Regions from separate parts of the Exiguobacterium sp. FSL W8-0210 genome, predicted to be linked through region 1. Evidence: riboswitches for the same ligand, from Rfam matches in the RefSeq annotation. Region 1 holds a riboswitch; each other region holds the start of a gene.
What was found. Region 1 has a riboswitch for S-adenosylmethionine ahead of metK (methionine adenosyltransferase). Riboswitches for the same ligand answer to the same signal wherever they lie in the genome.
Positions count from the first base shown of each region.

Region 2: linked by a shared signal. The riboswitch ahead of mtnK (S-methyl-5-thioribose kinase) and the one ahead of metK (methionine adenosyltransferase) in region 1 are both predicted to bind S-adenosylmethionine.
Region 3: linked by a shared signal. The riboswitch ahead of MKY22_RS14465 (alpha/beta hydrolase) and the one ahead of metK (methionine adenosyltransferase) in region 1 are both predicted to bind S-adenosylmethionine.

Region 1 covers NZ_JBBOUK010000001.1:2,332,473-2,336,719, reverse strand. Annotated here, with positions in the region: gene pckA (phosphoenolpyruvate carboxykinase (ATP)) at 1-1,193, opposite strand, end outside; SAM riboswitch class I at 1,428-1,554, shown strand; gene metK (methionine adenosyltransferase) at 1,683-2,891, shown strand; one part of gene MKY22_RS12200 (IS3 family transposase) at 2,958-3,889, opposite strand; one part of gene MKY22_RS12200 (IS3 family transposase) at 3,889-4,247, opposite strand, start outside.
Region 2 covers NZ_JBBOUK010000001.1:446,631-450,877, reverse strand. Annotated here, with positions in the region: gene MKY22_RS02435 (sugar ABC transporter substrate-binding protein) at 1-531, opposite strand, end outside; gene mtnA (S-methyl-5-thioribose-1-phosphate isomerase) at 543-1,592, opposite strand; gene mtnK (S-methyl-5-thioribose kinase) at 1,589-2,755, opposite strand; SAM riboswitch class I at 2,834-2,937, opposite strand; SAM riboswitch class I at 3,142-3,243, shown strand; gene MKY22_RS02420 (2,3-diketo-5-methylthiopentyl-1-phosphate enolase) at 3,314-4,247, shown strand, end outside.
Region 3 covers NZ_JBBOUK010000001.1:2,794,446-2,798,692, reverse strand. Annotated here, with positions in the region: gene MKY22_RS14475 (DedA family protein) at 1-327, opposite strand, end outside; gene MKY22_RS14470 (thymidine kinase) at 511-1,125, shown strand; gene MKY22_RS14465 (alpha/beta hydrolase) at 1,207-1,965, opposite strand; SAM riboswitch class I at 2,033-2,134, opposite strand; SAM riboswitch class I at 2,384-2,487, shown strand; gene MKY22_RS14460 (methionine ABC transporter ATP-binding protein) at 2,574-3,602, shown strand; gene MKY22_RS14455 (methionine ABC transporter permease) at 3,592-4,242, shown strand.

The sequences.
Region 1 (4,247 bases):
GGCATCAGTGGAAGGAATGGTGAACCGAAGCACGTCGAGAAGGTCGCTTCTGGTTCCGTGACACCGCGTTCTGTTCCAGCGAGTTTTGATGTATATCCTGATAGGAAGTGATACATCGCTTGTTCTTTCGTCAATTTGCTGATCGGAGGCAAGACGCCGTACGCATCAGCTGTCAAGAAGACAATCGTCTTCGGATGACCAGCGCGTGACGGAACAGCGATGTTATCGATTGCAGTGATCGGATAAGCAGCACGCGTATTTTCCGTCAACGATGTATCATCGTAATCAGGATGACGGGCTTCGTCGAGTACGACGTTCTCAAGGACGGTTCCGAAACGGATCGCGTCAAAGATTTGCGGTTCTTTTTCACGCGATAGATTGACCGTCTTCGCGTAACATCCGCCTTCGATGTTGAAGACACCATCGTGCGACCAACCATGCTCATCGTCACCGATCAATTGACGGCTATCATCGGCTGAAAGGGTGGTCTTACCAGTACCAGATAGACCGAAGAACAAGGCGACGTCGCCTTCGTGTCCGACGTTTGCCGAGCAGTGCATCGAAAGGACGTTTTCTTGTGGCAAGAGGTAGTTCATGACGGAAAAGATCGACTTTTTGATTTCTCCAGCGTATTCCGTTCCACCGATCAAGACGATCCGGTGTTCGAACGACATCGCGATGAACGTCTCGGAGTTCGTTCCGTCAACGGCAGGATCTGCTTTGAAATGTGGCGCGTAGACGACCGTGAACGGTTCGAAGGCAGCCACTTCAGGATACTCGCGTAAAAAGAGTTGTTTGGCAAACAGGTTATGCCAAGCATATTGTGTGAGCACACGGACCGGAAGGGTGAAGTGCGTATCTGCTCCAGCAGCAGCTTCTGTGTAGTAGAGATGATCAGCTTCGTTCATGTAACGAAGAACCTTTTGCAACAATTGTTCAAATTTGTCTCCATCCATTGGTTGGTTGACATGACCCCAATCAATGTGAGACTCGCAGGAAGAATCACGGACGATGAACTTATCTTTTGGTGAACGACCTGTAAATTTCCCCGTTTCTACAGATAATGCGCCGTTCTCAGCAAGGACACCTTCTTCGTTTAGAATCGCATGTTCGACAAGTTCAGCAACAGATAGTTGTTTGAACACATGCTCTTTCTTGAGTAGTTCTTCGATATTCAGGACCGTTATCGGCATCCTGACCCCACCTTTCCCCTACGTTGGTTTTGGCTCACTGTATTTAGCATGACACATTTATTATATGTGACATACTAAAGAGAGAGCAATCATTTTCTAGTGCTGATTTCTATTTATCTGGAAACGCTTTCAGCATTAACAGTTTAACATCTCTTTCAAAAAGTTTCGACTAGAATTTGAAACCTTGCTTGACAGAGTAGTTACAACTTTATATCATGTAATTCGTAACGGATACTCTTATTCTGAGCAGGTGGAGGGAACAAGGCCCGAAGAAACCCGGCAACCGTCCTACATTAATTCACATATTAATGAGGGAAAAGGTGCTCTCCTGAAGCGAAGTAAACACTTCGAACGATAAGAGGGTAAAGGAAGAACGCACAACCTTTCCCTGACCATTTTTTGGACTTGGAAAGGTTTTTTTCATTTTACCGTCCCACTCAACTAGGGGAAATGAGTACACCGTCAAATTCTTTTTTGGGAGGGTCATACATGACAAACCTTAATCGCCGACTATTCACGTCGGAGTCAGTCACTGAAGGTCATCCAGATAAAATCTGTGACCAAATTTCGGATTCAATTCTTGATGCAATCCTCGCAGCGGATCCAAACGCGCGTGTTGCGGCAGAAACTTCTGTTACAACAGGTCTCGTTCTCGTTGCAGGTGAGATCACGACATCCACTTACGTCGACATTCCAAAAGTCGTTCGTGAAACGATTCGTGAGATCGGTTATACACGCGCGAAATACGGTTTTGACGCGGACACATGTGCTGTATTGACATCAATCGATGAGCAATCAGCAGACATCGCTCTTGGTGTAGACCAAGCGCTTGAAGCACGTGAAGGTAGCATGTCTGATGCAGAAATCGATGCAATCGGTGCAGGAGACCAAGGTCTCATGTTCGGTTACGCAACGAAAGAAACACCAGAACTCATGCCACTTCCAATCTCGCTTTCACACCGTCTCGCACGCCGTTTGGCAGAAGTGCGTAAAAACGGTCAACTCGACTACCTTCGTCCGGACGGAAAAACACAAGTCACGGTCGAATACAACGAGAACAACGAGCCGGTTCGTGTCGATACGATCGTCATCTCGACACAACACGCGGAAGAAGTTACGCTTAAGCAAATTCAAGCTGACTTGAAAGAACACGTCATCACACCGGTCATCCCGGCTGAATACATCGACGCAGCAACGAAATTCTTCATCAATCCAACTGGTCGTTTCGTCATCGGCGGACCACAAGGAGATGCTGGATTGACGGGTCGTAAGATCATCGTTGATACGTATGGTGGATACGCACGCCACGGCGGTGGAGCATTCTCAGGTAAAGATCCAACAAAAGTCGACCGTTCAGCTGCATACGCAGCACGTTACGTCGCGAAGAACCTCGTTGCTGCAGGTCTTGCAGATAAAGCAGAAGTTCAACTCGCGTACGCAATCGGTGTCGCGCACCCAGTATCAATCGCGGTTGACACATTCGGTACAGGAAAACTTCCTGAAGCGCAACTCGTCGAATTGGTTGCTGAAAACTTCGATCTTCGTCCGGCTGGAATCATCAACATGCTTGATCTCCGTCGTCCGATCTATCGTCAAACAGCTGCATACGGTCACTTCGGTCGTACAGATGTTGAGCTTCCATGGGAACAAACAGATAAAGCAGCAGTTCTTGAAGAACAAGCAAAACGTTTCGCATAATCAAAAAGTCCGAGAACCCTATGAACTGCTCCCTGTCAAGTAGACAGGACAAATAATAAAAATCCTTTAAACGGCTTGCGCTCTGTATTCTAATGGAGCCAAGCCGTTTAATCGTTGTTGATATCGTTCTTCATTGTAGAAGTAAATATATTTCTGGATTGCGAGTCGGAGTTCGTCGAACTCCGCAAACTTATGTAGATAATAACTTTCGCACTTCAACGCTCCCCAAAAGGACTCCATCGGTCCGTTATCAATACATCTTCCAACCCGAGACATACTTTGTGTAATGCCTGCCACGCGTGTCATATGACGAAACGCATGAGAAGTATATTGAAATCCTCGATCACTATGAAGCAAGGGACGACTTCCGGATGCGCCCTGTAGGGCGTGTTCAAGAGTATCGAACACAAGCTGATTATTATTGGAATGCCCAAGAACGAAGGCACGGATGGATCCATCATATAGGTCCAGAATGGCGCTCAAATACGCCTTCTGAGAGGCGCCATACTTCAGTTCCGTGACATCCGTCACCCATTTTTGGTTCGGTCCTGCGGCGTTGAAATCACGGTTCAGAATGTTCTCTGCAGTCTGTTGAGGGCGATTACGAATATACAAAGGACGTTTCCGGCGTATGACGCAATGAATACCGGCGACATGCATCAGGCGACGGACACGCTTCGCGTTGACGTTTCTTCCGAAACGACGTTTCAGGTTCAATGTCATCCGTCGGTAGCCATAGATTCCGTTCACCGTAAGGTGGATCTCGTTCATCTCTTCGATGATTTTCATGTTCTCCGTCTCACGAGTCTGTGGTATACCAATCCGGCGTAACCACTTGTAGTAGGCAGCGCGCGAGACTCCAGCGAGGTGACACAGGGCGATGATCGGGTAACCAAATTGCTCTACCGATGATTGAATGGCTTCATATTTATCTTGAAGACGAATTTGACTTAACGTGACCTCCTCTCGATCTCCTCTAACTTTTTTAAGAAATCGTTCTCCATGCGTAGACGCTCATTTTCTTTCTCGAGTCGTTTCAGATCCAACGCCAAACGGTCTGTATCCGTCAATTCTTCTACTGGCTTCTGACGTCCGCGACGGTCCATCAGTGCGTCGATTCCGTCCTTCTCGAACTTTCTTACCCAGCTATAAATTTGTTGGTACGAGACCCGATGGGTCTTCATGATGCTTTGATAGTCTTTTCTGTTCTGTATACAGTCCATGACTGCCTGGACACGCTCTTCGAATGTAGTGGTTCTACCTTTAGTCATAGTGGATCGCTCCTTCAATGGTTTCCCTTGAGTACTATGACTAGTATACCTCTCTATCCACTTCGCAAGTAGGCTTCTATCCGAG
Region 2 (4,247 bases), 1.9 Mb from region 1:
ACCTGGTCCGAACCAAAGTTTGATGACACGGACCGGCTTTTTGTCCGTCACCTTCGTCACTTCATCAAGCGATAGCTTCGCGAGTTGATGATCGTTTTGGAATGTTTCCGTCACACCTTTTAACGCCGTTCCTTTTTTCTTCGTGACCGTATCGAACGTCACGACCTTCAGCCCTTTGTCGACCGCTGGTTTAATCATGTCATAGGCGTAGTCTTCCTTACCATGCGAGATGATGAGCCCATCATAATCTTGCTGAATCGCTTGCGCGACAAGCTCCTTGAACTTGACGTCGTTACCTTCCGAAATGAACGTGCTGACTTTAAAGCCAAGCGCTTCGCCTTCACTTCGTGCGCCATCAAGGAATTGTTTCGTATGATCATCCGATGCTAGGTTGCGGATGACGGCGATCTTGACGTCCGATTGAACCCCTTTTGGTACATCCTTGACGACCTTCGTCGTCGTGGCTTCTCCATTCGCACAAGCCGCTAGTAACAGTGCCGGTGCTAGGACGGCGTAAGCTAGTTTCTTCATGACATATCTCCTTATCCGAGGGGTTGAAGCCCTGTTAATTGTTCAATCGTTTCTTCATTCGGTTGCGTGATGACACCAAGTTCGGTGATGATGCCCGTGATGAATGTGTGTGGTGTGACATCAAACGCCGGATTGAAGACAGCGACGCCTTCCGGTGCTGTCGCGACACCTTGGACAGTCGTCACTTCTTGCGGATCACGTTCTTCGATTTCGATCGCGTCTCCGGAAACGAGCGAGAAGTCGAACGTCGAGAGCGGTGCTGCGACGTAAAACGGAATACCAAAAGCTTGCGCGAGCAATGCCAATTGGAACGTCCCAATTTTATTCGCGGTATCTCCGTTTCGTGTAATGCGGTCGGCACCGACGATGATCGCATCGATCTGTTTTTCTTTCAGCGTATGGGCGACCATGTTGTCCGTAATTAACGTGACATCGATGCCGGCACGTTGTAGCTCCCATGTCGTCAGTCGTGCTCCCTGCAGTAATGGTCGCGTCTCACTCGCAAAAACAGATAATTCAATGCCGCGTTCTTTTGCGATATAGAACGGCGCAAGTGCTGTTCCATAAGCAGCGGTCGCAATCGATCCAGCATTACAGATCGTTAGGATCCGGTTGCCTGACTGGAACAATTCCAGTGCATGAATCCCGATTTGACGTGACGTCTGCGCATCCTGGTCGTATAAGGCAATCGTCCGCTGCTCGAGCCGTTCGCGGATCTCTTCTACCGACGTCCCGTCTTGAATGATTGGATTCAATTGATCAAGGACATTTCGTAAGTTAACAGCCGTCGGTCGTGTCGCGAGTAACGTCGCTGATGTCTCAAGCAAAATCTGCTTATAGATCGACAGTTCTGCTTCAAACCGGTACGCCTCTTGAACGAGTACGAATCCGCCAAATAAACTGATCGCAGGCGCCCCTCGGACGCGCAGTTGTTTAATCGCTTCGACCGCTTGTGCAAGATCGGTAATGACTTCATAGTGTTCTTCCTGCGGTAGACGTGTCTGATCGAGAATCGTCAAGACACGGTCTTCATAACGAATACTTTGAACGAATGTACTCATCGGCTAAGTTCCTCCGTTACGTCGAAGTTTCGTAAATCATCAAATGTCCGGCACTCGGTCCGACGTTTGATTAACGCCGATCCTAAACGTAAAGCATGTTGTTTTCGTTCTAGTCGTTCCGTCATAGAACTAATCGTTTCTAAATCAGCGACCGGTGCGAGTCCGATCGTCCGACGAATCAGTTCGCAACCGGCAAAGCCGAGTGCATCCTGTAGAATCGTGCTCAGTACATCGTCGACGAGTCCCGATGTCCGGAATGGTTCGACGGCTTCGCGTTCCCATAAGGCGCGGAACGTCGAAGCGAACGTCAGCCAGAACGTATCGATGTCGCGAATCCGGGCATCACGAAGTGCTGAATAATCCGGGTATGCTGCAAAGAATAAGTGGGCGATGAACTGTCCGACATCGAATCCGAATGGACCATAAAAGGCGAATTCTGGATCGATGACTTTCGTTTCCGTTGCCGAAGCAAAGATGCTTCCTGTATGTAGATCGCCGTGTAGCAACGCATCTCCTTTTGTGATGAAAAGCGCTTCGAGTTTTGCGACTTCGCGTTTCAACTCATCGTCCGCCCACAGACGTGCCACCTCTTCTTCAAGCCCGGCTTCAATCTCGTTCGTCTCCGCGTCATGGAACGGATCCGTGAAGATTAATTTTTCCGTGATGTCGCACAAGTCCGGATTGTAGTACGTTCGGGCGACACGTTTTTTTTCAACCGGACCAAGCGCAAAGTCCGATGTATGGAATAAAGTCCGAGCGAGATAAGAACCAATATGTTCCGCAAGCAACGGATACTGTTCACCTGCGAGTAAACCGCTTCGAACGATTGTCAGATGTGAAAGATCTTCCATGACCGTATACGCCTCGTCGTGACTAGCATGAAAGACACGCGGTACGAACGGCACGGCATGCCGGGCGAATTCACGGAGTGCGGATTGCTCGATCCACGCCCGCTCGAGTGATAGTGGCCAGCTCTCACCGACGACTTTCGCGTACGGGAGTGCTTGTTTTAGAATCAAGCGATGTTCGCCTTCTCGAATCCGAAAGACGAGGTTGAGGTTCCCGTCGCCAATCTCTTCTGCTTCGACGGCTCCATCGCCGATCAGTCCTAATGTCCGAACACGATCAATCGCGTCCTGTTCTGTGAATGCTTTATATGTCATCTCAGTTTCCCCCTATGTGATACACGAAAAAGCGCCTCTTTTCGTCATCGAAAAGAGGCGCAGGAAAGTCACTGCGTCCTCTTATCTCTCAGACGAAACGTCTGTTGGATGTAGCACCGTGCCAAGTGGTCGGTTGCTGCGGCGTCATCGGGCCAATTCCCTCTGCCAACTCGCGATAAGAGTCGTATGTAGTTGTCGTGTGTGATATTGATTTGAATCTTACGCAATCGACTTCCTCGCTGTCAAATCGAAATCAAGCAGAAACGGACATCATTTTTAAGTCATCTATAGAAAGAGTATTTTCAAAAAAATAAATTTTCTAAAAAAGTTTGACAAGTCACGATTCTCATGTAAAAATTGCAATTAGATTTCACAATTTCATCCAATTCTTATCAAGAGCAGACGGAGGGACAAGCCCTACGATGTCGCAGCAACCGACCTTTTGGCACGGTGCTAATTCTTGCAGCTACTAAGCTGACAGATAAGAGTCCACGTTCGAATCATTCATGGTCTCTTGTCGCTGACGAGAGACCATTTTTTTGTTGAAGGAGGAAAGACATGGCTTATATCACTGCTACTTATCAATTGACTGCCCGTGATCGACTCGAGCAACGCGCTGAACAACTCGCGCTTGGTCTGACAGTCGGTTCTTGGACGGAACTGAATCATCTCGAACAACAACAACTCGCCTCGTTCAAAGGGGAAGTCGTACATACCGAAGAGCGCGATGGTAAAGGCTATATCACGATTCGTTACCCGGAACACAATGTATCGCGCGACTTTTCTGCGATTCTGACGACCGTCTTCGGGAAACTCTCACTCGACGGTGAAATCAAATTAACGGAATTGCTACTACCCGATACATTTACGTCGGACTTTCCAGGTGCGAAATTCGGGATCGAAGGGGTCCGTTCCTTGATCGGTGTCGAAGATCGCCCATTATTAATGAGCATCTTCAAAGGAGTCATCGGACGCGATTTATCGTTCCTTCGTGATCAACTCGAAGGACAACTCGCTGGTGGGATTGATCTCGTCAAAGACGATGAGATCCTATACGACAATCCGTTGACACCGACGATTGACCGGGCACGGATCGGACGTGAGGTCATCGATGCTCACTTCCAACGGACCGGTAAACGTGCGTTATATGCGATCACACTCAGTGGTCCCGTCTTTACGCTCAAGGATCAAGCCAAGCGATTGATTGATGCTGGAGCGACTGCTTTCTTGCTGAATACCTTCACATACGGACTCGACGTCTTACGCGAACTGGCGAGTGATCCGGAAATCAACGTTCCGATCTTCAATCATCCGGCATATAGCGGTGCGTTGATTGCTAGCCCGAATCACGGAGTCGCAGCTCCTGTCTTACTCGGCACTTTACCGCGTGCTGCTGGAGCAGACTTGACGCTATTCCCGTCTCCTTACGGCAATGTCGCTTTGCCAAAGGATGTCGCTCGTGGTATCGCGGTCGAAGCGACCCGTCTTGGTC
Region 3 (4,247 bases), 460 kb from region 1:
TTTGCCGTAACGACGAAATCCGGCTTCAGCGGAGAGAATGTGTTTTTCTGAGATGCGCATCTTTGGTCCGACGCGATGCAACAGGGGCATGCCGAGTTTTAAGCCCAGCACGTAGCTAATCGTCATTCCGATGCAACTGCCAGCGTAAGCGGCAAGAATCGTACCGAACAGCGGTAGATTGCCTTGATGCATCCAAAAACCGGACAGGACGAGCAAGGTCTCATCAGGAACCGGCAATCCCACGATACCACCTGCGAGAAGGACGGAAAGACCAAGGGCGCCATATTGGTGCAGAATGTCATGTAAGAGATGATGAATCGGGGACACCTTCTTTCGCGAGAATCTTCTTCTTTAGTGTACAGGAAATGGATGAAGGTTGGAATGAAAGGACAAAAATTCTAGGTAAAGAAAAAATGAATTTTGATTTCCGGAAGTCAACCCTTTTTCTCAATACCGTTTCGAGCTATACTCGTTAAAGTGACTATTTTTAGAGGACGGTGTCGGACGATGATGCATGTAATAAATCAGTACGGCTGGATCGAAGTAATTTGTGGTAGTATGTTTTCCGGGAAATCGGAAGAGTTGATTCGTCGTGTCAGACGGGCACAGTACGGCAAACTGCCCGTTCAAGTATTCAAGCCGGCAATCGACGACCGGTACCATGAAGAGCATGTCGTCTCTCACATCGGAAATTCCGTCGTGGCGATTCCAATGGCGACGAGTCGTGATCTCTATGCAGCAGTAGCGGAAGAAACACAAATTGTCGGAATTGATGAAGTTCAATTCTTTGATGATGAGATCGTTCAAGTCATCGAAGCACTTGCGCAAGACGGAAAACGCGTCATTTGTGCAGGACTCGATCAGGATTTCCGGGCAGAGCCATTTGGCAAGATGCCGGAATTACTGGCGCGCGCAGAATTTGTGACGAAACTTCAGGCGATCTGTCTCTCATGTGGCGATCCGGCTTCCCGGACACAACGTTTGATTGATGGAAAACCAGCGAACTATGATGATCCGATCATTTTAGTCGGCGCTTCAGAATCGTATGAGCCACGGTGCCGCCACTGCCATGAAGTGCCAGGAAAGCCGAAGCCGCTCCAAACGATGCAACACCAAAAAGGATAAACAAAAAAGACGAACCGATGATGGTCGTCCTTTGATGTAACAGCTGTTCGCTTCTAAGTGAAGACGAATAGCTGTTTTTTTTTATCCCGTTTCCTGTGAGAAACGACTCGAGCGTTCGATGAAACGAATCGTCTCACGCACGATCAAATCCTGATCATGATCGAGGGTCGCGACGTGGTACGAGTTGAGGAGACAGTAGATTCGTTTATCATTCGTCCCGATGTGCTGGTGCAGATAATCCGAGCTCGACGGCGGAACGACGTGATCGGTCGCCGAGTAGAGAATCAATGTCGGCAGGAGAATGGATCCGAGGCGTCCTTTTGTCTCATCCATTAGACGGACGAGTTCGAACGCACAACGGCTCGGAACGAGGTCATAAATGATTTCGAAGGCTGCTCGCTTAATGTCCGGTGCCCCTTCCGGTAAGTACTGTGGACCGTCCTCGAACGAAAGTGCTTCATAGGATGGAACGGAGAGTGCGGCATTGATCGTAATGATGCCGGCAAACGGAATGCCGTCAGCAGCGAGCGACAACGCAAGCGTCGCACCCATCGATTGACCGATGACGAAGACTTGATCGCATGTTTCTTGTAAACGTTCATAGCCGTCTTGCAGGCTTTGCTTCCAACATCGAGCAGTCGATTGTTCAAACTCGCGGACGTTCGTTCCATGTCCACGTAAGCGCGGGGCATAGACGGTAAAACCTTCGGCAGCAAATGCCTCACCGACGTCCCGGACACTCTGCGGAGTGGCGTTAAAACCATGACAGATTAGAATGCCGATCGGTCCACCTTGAAGATAAAATGCTTCAGCACCAGTCAATACAGGATAGTTCATCATTACTATTTTTCCTCCATTCATGAAAAAAACTCGTCGACGTCACTGCTTGGACGCCCACGAGTTTTTCACCGTATCATCCAAAGCCGCGCTTTGCTGGTCGGAGCACCTTACAGATTGCAGGTTGCCGTGAAGTCATAGAGCCAGGTCTCTCGTTCACTCTTGATAAATATCATATTGGAATTGTCGGATTAATCATTGAAACGATGGTAGCACGACCGAAAATGACTTGTCAAATCGTTCTTGACGAATCATGATCCGTTCAGTAAGCTAACTCATAACTTGTTCATCCATCGATATGCGCCAAATGGATTATTTTTGAAAAGTTGGTTGACTTTTAAAGGTTCGACCCGTAATGTAAAAATTAGTTTTACGACATAAGCAACAACACAACAACACACATACGAATTTCATACCGCAATACTTATCCAGAGAGGTGGAGGGACTGGCCCTACGAAACCTCGGCAACAGACTCATTATGAGCACTGTGCCAATTCCATCAGACAGATGTCTGAGAGATGAGTGGAGTGGATTCTGCCACTGTGCGGATCCAGGTCTCTTCTTGTTTCTCAAGAAGGGACCTTTTTTGTTGAATGAAGGGGGAAAACGGAATGATTGCATTTCATCAAGTCAAAAAAACGTACGTCACGAAAGATCAGACGATTGCAGCGCTCGACGGTGTCGACCTGACGATCGAAAAAGGTGAAATCTTTGGGGTCATCGGTTTTAGCGGTGCCGGAAAAAGTTCACTGCTCCGCTGCGTCAATCTGTTAGAACGACCGACGTCAGGAACGGTGACGGTCGATGGGGAAGATTTAACGCAACTGTCTCCGAAAAAGTTACGCCAAGCAAAACAACGGATCGGGATGATCTTTCAGCACTTCAATCTGTTGAATGCGAACACGGTCTTTACGAATGTCGCGAAACCACTCGTTCTCGCAGGCGTCAAGAAAGACGAAATTCGCCGCCGGGTGACGGAGTTACTCGAATTCGTCGATCTCGCGGACAAAGCAGATCATTATCCGGATCAATTGTCGGGTGGGCAGAAACAGCGCGTTGGTATCGCCCGGGCACTCGCGACGCAACCTTCCGTCCTTTTATGTGACGAAGCGACGTCAGCACTTGATCCCCAGACGACACATCATATTCTTCAGTTATTAAAACGGATCAATGCCGAGTACGGGATCACGATTCTCTTGATTACCCACGAGATGGGCGTCATCCGGGAGATTTGCGACCGGGTCGCCGTCATTGAAGCTGGAAAGTTGATCGAGTCAGGAACGGTCTTTGATGTCTTTTCAAACCCGCAGACTGAGACAGCGAAAAATTTCGTTCGCTCCGTCATGCATGACGAGATTCCAGCGTCGATTCGTCAGTTGATCGAGTCCCGGAATGCGAATCCAATCTATAAGATTCACTTCCTTGGACATCACACCGGACAACCACTCTTATCGCAAGTCGCAAAACGCTTCGACGTCGATGTCAATATCCTGCACGGTAGCATCACGGAGTTGCAGGATACGCCGTTCGGCACATTACTCGTTGAACTGATCGGTGAGACGACAGAAGTGAAACGAGCGTTACACTACATCGATCAGGCGCAGGTAACCGTTGAGGAGGTGCTCGCTGATGCTAGTTAACTACAGTGATATCTGGACAGCATTCTTGCAGACGATGACGATGGTATCCGTTTCGCTCTTGTTCTCGACCTTGATCGGCTTACCACTCGGTATCCTGCTTGTCGTCACGCGAAAAGGAGCGTTACTTGAAAATGTTCCGTTGTTCACGTTCTTCAACAGTATCGTCAATATTTTCCGCTCGATTCCGTTCATCATCTTACTCGTCGCGATCATCCCGTTGACGCGCTTGATCGTTCAGACATCGATCGGAACAGAAGCCGCAATCGTTCCGCTCGTCTTTTACGCTGCACCGTACATGGCGCGTCTGATCGAGAGTTCTTTACTCGAAGTCGATAAAGGCGTTCTTGAAGCAGCAGAAGCGATGGGCGCGACACCGTTTCAAACGATTTTCCGCTTCCTCCTACCGGAAGCACTCGGTTCACTCATCCTGAACTTAACGATCGCGACGGTCGGCTTGATCGGGGCGTCGGCGATGGCAGGCGCCATCGGTGGTGGCGGTTTGGGTGACTTAGCAATTACTTACGGCTATCAACGGTTTGATACGAAAGTCATGATCATCACGGTCGGGATTCTCGTCATCTTAGTCCAAGGCTTACAGACGACAGGCAACATCGTCGCACGAAAAATCAGAAGACATTAATCAAG